DNA from 2 places in the Streptomyces desertarenae genome. Region 2 is predicted to be linked to the other one. Evidence: riboswitches for the same ligand, from Rfam matches in the RefSeq annotation. Region 2 holds a riboswitch; the other holds the start of a gene.
The links. Region 2 has a riboswitch for cyclic di-AMP ahead of ACFSJS_RS23730 (transglycosylase family protein). Riboswitches for the same ligand answer to the same signal wherever they lie in the genome.
Positions count from the first base shown of each region.

Region 1 (3,685 bases), on a different contig from region 2:
TCAAGATATCCCGTGACCGGCCCTCCCTCTAAGGGACCCTGCCCCTCCGGCCCCTCCGGGGCGCCCGGCGGGCCCGCCCCGCGGCCGGGACGGCCGCGGCCGCCCGGCGCCGCCCCGTGCGGGAGGGCGGCACCGGGCGGCCGGGACCGGTCGGTGCGGATCAGTACGGGCCGTTGACGTTGTCAATCGAGCCGTAGCGGTCGGCCGCGTAGTTGCAGGCCGCCACGATGTTGGCCACCGGGTCGTACTGGCTGTCGGCCGTGCCCGCGACGTGGTAGGCGTCGAAGGTCGGCTTGATGACCTGGAGCAGGCCGATGGAGGGGGTGCCGCGCTGGGCGTTGATGTCCCAGTTGTTGACCGCGTTCGGGTTGCCGCCCGACTCCCTCATGATGTTGCGGTGGATCCCCTCGTAGGTGCCGGGGATGCCGTTGGCCCGCATGATGGCCAGGGCCTCGCGGATCCAGCCGTCCAGGTTGTCCGGGTAGCTCTCGGCGGGCTGCTGCGCGGTCTGCCGGGCGTCGGGGCCCGCCTGCGCGCGCTGCGAGCGGTCGGCGCGGTCGGCACCGGTCCGGTCCGTCCGCAGGGTGAGCTCCTGACCGGGGAGGATCAGGTGCGGGTCGGCGCCCACGGTCTCCCGGTTGGCCTCGTAGACGGCCTCCCAGCCGCCCTCGACGCCGTGGTCGGTGGCGATCCCGTGGAGGGTGTCGCCGCTGACGACGGTGTAGGAGTCCGCGGCTGCGGTCTTCCCCTTCCCGCCGCTCTTCCCGGCCGGGGCGGCGGAGCCCGTCTGCGGGGCGGGGTCGTTGCCGGGCGTGCTGCCGTCCCGGCCGAGTCCGGCCGCGGGGCCGCAGGTGGGCCAGGCCCCCGGGCCCTGGAGTTCGAGCAGCTTCTCGGCGGCGGCGATCTGCTGCTCCTTGGTGGCCAGGTCGGCGCGCTGGGCGTACCGGGTGCCGCCGGCGGCCTCCCAGCTGGACTGCGAGAACTGCAGCCCGCCGTAGTAGCCGTTCCCGGTGTTGACGGACCAGTTGCCGCTGCTCTCGCACTCGGCGACCTTCTCCCACACGGAGACGGAGGCCGCGTTGGCGCTCCCCGCGGCGACCACCGGAGCCGCGATTCCCGCGCCGCCGGCCGCGGCGACCAGGGAGATGCGGGAGAGTTGACGGGTTATCAGGGGCTTGCGCGGACGGCGGTGGCGACCACGAGACATGGGTGTGAGTCCTCTCCCACGCCTGCGAGGTTAGCTGTCGGATTCGGGCCGGAGCAGCCCGGCCTCTCCCCGGTGCCCAAGGGCACCCGGAGACAAGGCTTCACCCCGAGCCGGACCGCCGGAAAACGCGCGGTCACGGCACTTACTCGGTTTCCCCGCTCCTGCCGCGGTCGACTGCGCTCCCTCCACCGGCCGGGCGGCAGGATTCGGCGTCCCGGCGGTGGAACCCCCGCGATGCAGCGGAGGCGAGGACACATAAACACAACCGATTCACGGAGACAAGGGACGGAAAAGCCGCGGTCCGCGAATGTGTCACCGAGCCGTGGATTTCGACCGCGGTGCGCACAGGATCTTCACCGGGGCGCGGCACCCCGGAGGAATCGAAAGGCGGTCAGATACCCGCTCACGGCGGACAGTCCGAAGGGAGGGAATATCGATCTTCCATTCCGGGAAGGCGGAGGAGGCCGCATGTGTGACTCCCGGCACACCTTCGGCGGCCGCTCGCTCATATCGCCCCATTGCGCGCCTATCGGTTCTATCTCCCAGGCGGGAGAAAACAGCCCGATTCACTGGATTACCGCCCCGCCGCCCCGGTGTCCGGCGGGCCCGGGACCGTCCTCACCGCTGCCCGGCCCCCTCCGCCTCCCCGGCCAGCAGGCCGTCCCGCAGCTCGAACACCCGGTCCGCGCGCTCCAGCAGGTCCTCGTCGTGCGTGGTCACCAGGGCGGTGGCGCCCTCGTCCTCCACCGCGGCGCGCAGCAGGTCCGTCACCACCCGGCGGGTCTCCGCGTCCAGCTGGCTCGTCGGCTCGTCCGCGATCAGCAGCGCCGGGCGATTCGCCAGCGCCCGGGCGATCGCCACCCGCTGCTGCTGGCCGCCGGAGAGTTCCCCGGGCCGCTGGGCGGCGTGCTCGGCCAGTCCGACCAGGGAGAGCAGGTGCCCCACCCTCTCCTCGCGCTCGCGCCAGGGGGTGCGGAGCAGCCTCAGCGGGACGCCCACGTTCTCCGCCGCGGTCAGAACGGGGACCAGCCCGAAGTTCTGGAAGACGAACCCGATCCGCTCGCGCCGGAGCCGCAGCAGCCGCTTCTCACCGGCCCGGGACAGGTCGGTGCCGTCCACCACGACCTGCCCGCCGTCGGGCCGGTCCAGGCCGCCGACCAGGTTCAGCAGCGTCGTCTTCCCCACGCCCGAGGGCCCGCGGACGGCCACCAGCTCGCCCCGCGGCACCTCCAGGTCCACCCCGCGCAGGGCGTGCACGGCGGCCGGTCCGCCGCCGTAGGTGCGCACCAGGCCCCGTACGGTGACCATCGCCTCCGGTCCCGTCCGCTCCCGCTCGCCCCGTGCGGGCGTCCCGGCGCTGCTCACGGGCATGTCGTCCTCCGCCTCCGCGGTCGTCGGTCTGCGCTTCGCCGGCCTACCCGGCATGGGAGTCGTCCCGGTGGACGGTGATGTGGTCCGGCTGCAGGGCGACGCGGGCCCGGTTGCGGATCGCCAGCTTCTCGGCGAACCCGGCCGGCAACTGGAGACGGCCCGCCCGGTCGACCGTGACGTACTCCTGGGCCACCACGACCTCGGTGCCGTGCTCGTCGACCGCCGCCCGGCGCAGCACCTCCGAGGAGGTCCGCCCGTCGCGGATGGCGACGGTGCGGCGGACGGCCGAGGCGACCGACGCGTCGTGCGTGACGATCAGGACGGTGGTGCCCAGCTCCTCGTTGACCGTGCGCATGGCCGCGAGGATCTCGTCCGCCGACCGCGAGTCCAGCTCGCCGGTCGGCTCGTCGGCCAGCAGCAGGGCCGGGGAGTTGGCCAGCGCCACGGCGATGGCCACGCGCTGCTGCTCACCGCCGGACATCCGCTCCGGCCGGCGATCGTGGCAGTGGCCGACGCCGAGCAGCTCCAGCAGCTCCCGGACCCGTCCGGCCCGCTGCCGCCGCGGCACCCGGTCACGGGCCAGCTGCATGGGCAGGCAGACGTTCTGCGCGGCCGTCAGGTAGGGCAGCAGGTTGCGCGCCGCCTGCTGCCAGACGAACCCCACCACCTCGCGCCGGTAGCGCAACCGGGCGGCCGCGTCCATCGCCACCAGGTCGAACCCGGCGACCTCGGCGGCCCCCGCCGAGGGCGTGTCCAGTCCGGCCAGGATGTTCAGCAGGGTGGACTTGCCGCTGCCGGAGGCCCCGACGAGAGCGGTCAGCTCCCCCGGCCCGACGACCAGGTCGAGGCCCTGGAGCGCCTGCACCTCGACGCCGTCCGCCGTGAAGATGCGCACCAGCCGGTCGCAGACGACCAGCGCCTCCCGCCCGGGCCGGGCCCCGCCGCGGGACCGCGCCGCCGTCCCGTCCGCCGCGGCCGCCGTCGGTCCGCTCATTCCCGCTCCCCCGTCCTCAAGCGTTCTGCCTCCTCACGCACGCCGCCCGTCCCGGCCTGCACGGCCGCGACCACGCAGGTCAGGGCGAGCAGCAGCAGCGACGGCCACACCAG
Region 1 is NZ_JBHUFU010000004.1:57,675-61,359, forward strand. Features, by position in the region: gene ACFSJS_RS08295 (transglycosylase family protein) at 161-1,207, opposite strand; cyclic di-AMP (ydaO/yuaA leader) riboswitch at 1,219-1,419, opposite strand; gene ACFSJS_RS08300 (ABC transporter ATP-binding protein) at 1,826-2,578, opposite strand; gene ACFSJS_RS08305 (ABC transporter ATP-binding protein) at 2,622-3,572, opposite strand; gene ACFSJS_RS08310 (thioesterase domain-containing protein) at 3,569-3,685, opposite strand, start outside.
Region 1: it holds a riboswitch for cyclic di-AMP, as region 2 does, so the genes downstream of both, ACFSJS_RS08295 (transglycosylase family protein) here and ACFSJS_RS23730 (transglycosylase family protein) in region 2, are expected to answer to the same signal.

Region 2 (3,685 bases):
GCCACGGCGGCGGGCCGCGCGGCGGGGTGGGCCGGGCGGTCAAGCGGATGCGCGCCTACCTGGCCGACCTGATCCACCGCAAACGCGGCGACCTGGGCGACGACCTGATCTCCGGGCTGATCCGGGCGAGCGACCACGGCGAGCACCTCACGGAGAACGAGGCCGCCGCGATGGCCTTCATCCTCCTGTTCGCCGGCTTCGAGACCACCGTCAACCTCATCGGCAACGGCACCTACGCGCTGCTGCGCAACCCCGGGCAGCGGCGGCTCCTGCAGGACGCGCTGGCCGCGGGGGACACCGGGCTGCTGCGGACGGCGGTGGAGGAACTGCTGCGCTACGACGGCCCGGTGGAACTGGCGACCTGGCGGTTCGCCACCGAGCCGCTGACGATCGGCGGGCAGCGGATCGGGACCGGCGAGCCGGTGCTGGTGGTGCTGGCCGCCGCCGACCGCGACCCCGACAGGTTCGGCGACCCCGACACGCTCGACCTCACGCGCCGTGACAACCCCCACCTCGGCTACGGCCACGGCATCCACTACTGCCTGGGCGCGCCGCTGGCCCGGCTGGAGGGGCGGACGGCTCTGTCGTCCCTGCTGGGACGCCTGCCCGACCTGCGGCTCGCGGCCGATCCGGCCGAACTGCGGTGGCGCGGCGGCCTCATCATGCGGGGGCTGCGGGAACTCCCGGTGGAGTTCGAACCGGTGCCCAGGTGACGCGCAGTCACCTGTGTGACCTGAGCGTGATCTGCGTGACACTGGCTTGTGATGATCGTACCGGGGCGCTACCTTCAGCCGTCAACTGCTCAACCCTGTTGGCTCCCCACGCACGAGAGGCCCCACACATGCTCTCCGGGAACGGTAGACACCGCCGCCCCCGCCAGGCTCCCGCCATCTTCGTCACCGCCGGCGTGACCGGCGCGGGAATCGCGATGCCCCTGCTCGGGGCGTCGGGCGCACAGGCGGCCGACCTCGACACCTGGGACAAGGTCGCGCAGTGCGAGAGCGGCGGGCTGTGGAGCGCCGACACCGGCAACGGCTACTACGGCGGCCTCCAACTCACCCAGGAGACCTGGGAGCAGTACGGCGGCACCGCCTACGCGGAGCGCCCCGACCTCGCCAGCCGCAGCCAGCAGATCGCGGTCGCCGAGAAGATCCTCGCCGACCAGGGGCCGGACGCCTGGCCCTCCTGCGGCATCAACGCCGGGCTGCGCCACGACACCACCGGCGAGGCGCCCGCCATCGACCCGGGCCTCCTGCTGCCTCCCGGAGGCGACGTCCGCGACGCCCCGTCGGACGGCTCCGGCGCCGCGGACGGCTCCGGCACGGAGAAGCCCGCGGCCGGGGCCGGCGAGGACGGGTCCGGCGCGGAGGAACCCGCGGACGGCGCCGGTGCGGAGGGCCCCGCGGACGGCGCCGGGAGCGGCGGGGACGGGGCCGCCGGAGGCTCCGGAGCGGACGGTGCCGGCGCGGACGGCGGTGCGGACGGCGGTGCGGACGCGGCGGATGACGGGGCGTCCGCCGGGGCCGGCCGGGCCGAGGAGACCGGCGGCGCCCCCCGCGAGGGCACCGGCAGGCACCGCGGCGAGCGCGACCCGGGCGAGCTGGAACAGGAGCGGCGGCAGGCGGAGGACGGCCGGGAGGACGGCCGCGGGACCGCGCAGGAGGAGCGCTCCGCGGAGGAGCGGCGCACCGACCGCTCCGCGCGCGCGGGCTTCGCGGGCGGCCTGGAACTCGGCGTACCGGAGCCGGAGTACCGGGTGCAGCCCGGCGACTCGCTGGTGTCGATCTCCCTCCGGCACGAGGTCGAGGGCGGCTGGAGCGAGCTGTACGAGAACAACCGCGAGGTGGTGGGCGAGGATCCGGACCTGATCCTGCCGGGCCAGGAACTCAGCCTCGGCTGAACCCGAAAGGGTGCCGCCGGATGACCCACCCGGCGTACCACGGCGTGTCCCTCCCGCCGGGCCTAACGTCACTCGCCTGACCTGCGGTGATTCATCACTATTGGAGCAACATGCCCTCTTGGTTGGGATCTGACGTGCTTTGAGGTGTGTGCCCCGGTGTGTTTACCGTCGTCTCGCTCGCGACCGCGAGTGCCACCGACCGCAGCGCCGAATCCTGCCGGCGGCCGGTGGGGTAGTCGTCGCGCCAGCGCCGATGGCAGGAGCGGGGGAACCAGGTAGGCGCCGCCGCGGACCGCGCACACGGAAGCGACCGTGCGCACGGAAAGCGGCGGCTTGGGGTGAAGCCGCACGGGACACCGCGTCCCCGCGGCCGGGTTGCTCACTGCCCGAACCCGACAGCTCACCTCGCAGGCGTCGGTGAGAGGGACGTCGATGCTGTTCACTGGCAAGGGTCACGACAGTCGTACCGTCCGAGCCGTCCGCGCCGCCGCCCTGACGGGCGCCGCCATCGCCGCCCCGGTGGCGGGCGCGCCGGGAGCTTCGGCGGCCCCCGTGGACACCTGGGAGCGGGTGGCCCGGTGCGAGTCCGGCGGCAACTGGTCGATCAACACCGGGAACGGCTACTACGGCGGGCTGCAGTTCTCGCAGTCCAGCTGGGAGGCCGCCGGCGGCACCCGGTACGCGCCGCGCGCGGACCTGGCCACCAGGGAGCAGCAGATCGCGGTGGCCGAGCGCCTGCTGGCCCTGCAGGGCCCGCGCGCCTGGGCCTGCGCGGACGAGGGCGGCCTCACCGCCGGCGGGCCGGCGGCGGACGTGGACCCCGGCGGCGCCGGGGAGCGGTCCGGGCAGCAGGAATCCCGTTCGCACCCCCCCGCCCGGCGGCCCCGGGCGCAGGAGCAGTCGCGGCCCGACGCGCAGCAGGCCGCGGGCGCCGAGAGGGCCGGTGCCGCCGGGAACGCCGAGTCCGCCGGGAACGCCGGGACCACCGCCGGGAAGGACGGGGCCACCGCCGGGAAGGACGGGAGCACCGAGGAGGCCGGGGGCACCTACACGGTGCGGTCCGGCGACACGCTCCGCGCCATCGCCGCCGCCCACGGCACCACCTGGCAGCAGGTGTACGAGGAGAACAGGGACGTCGTCGGCGACGACCCCAACCTGATCTTCCCCGGTCAGCAGCTCAGGGTCTGATCCCGCCACGTCCCGGTGCGGCACGCCGCCCCCTTCGGGGGAAGGCGCGCCGCACCGGGTTTATTCAACATGGAAACAAAATCCTTCAATCCCCTCTGAGCTGCGATTTCATCCACCGTTCCGCCGTATGGCACGGGCTGTCGGCAGGGGGGCGCGCACGGGCCGGATAGGCTCAGGGCACTGAGACCTCACACACATGCCCGACACACACGAAGGAGACCCTCGTGCCGTCCATCGACGTCGTAGTGGCCCGCGAGATCCTCGACTCGCGAGGCAACCCCACGGTCGAGGTCGAGGTCGGCCTCGACGACGGCAGCACCGGTCGTGCCGCCGTCCCGTCCGGTGCCTCGACCGGCGCCTTCGAGGCCATCGAGCTGCGCGACGGGGACAAGAGCCGCTACGGCGGCAAGGGCGTCGAGAAGGCCGTCCTCGCCGTGATCGAGCAGATCGGCCCGGAGCTGGTCGGCTACGACGCCACCGAGCAGCGCCTGATCGACCAGGCGATGTTCGACCTGGACGCCACCCCGGACAAGTCCTCGCTCGGCGCCAACGCCATCCTGGGCGTCTCGCTGGCCGTCGCCCACGCCGCCTCCGAGG
Region 2 is NZ_JBHUFU010000017.1:84,538-88,222, reverse strand. Features, by position in the region: gene ACFSJS_RS23740 (cytochrome P450 family protein) at 1-713, shown strand, start outside; gene ACFSJS_RS23735 (transglycosylase family protein) at 929-1,900, shown strand; cyclic di-AMP (ydaO/yuaA leader) riboswitch at 2,133-2,329, shown strand; gene ACFSJS_RS23730 (transglycosylase family protein) at 2,333-3,088, shown strand; gene eno (phosphopyruvate hydratase) at 3,313-3,685, shown strand, end outside.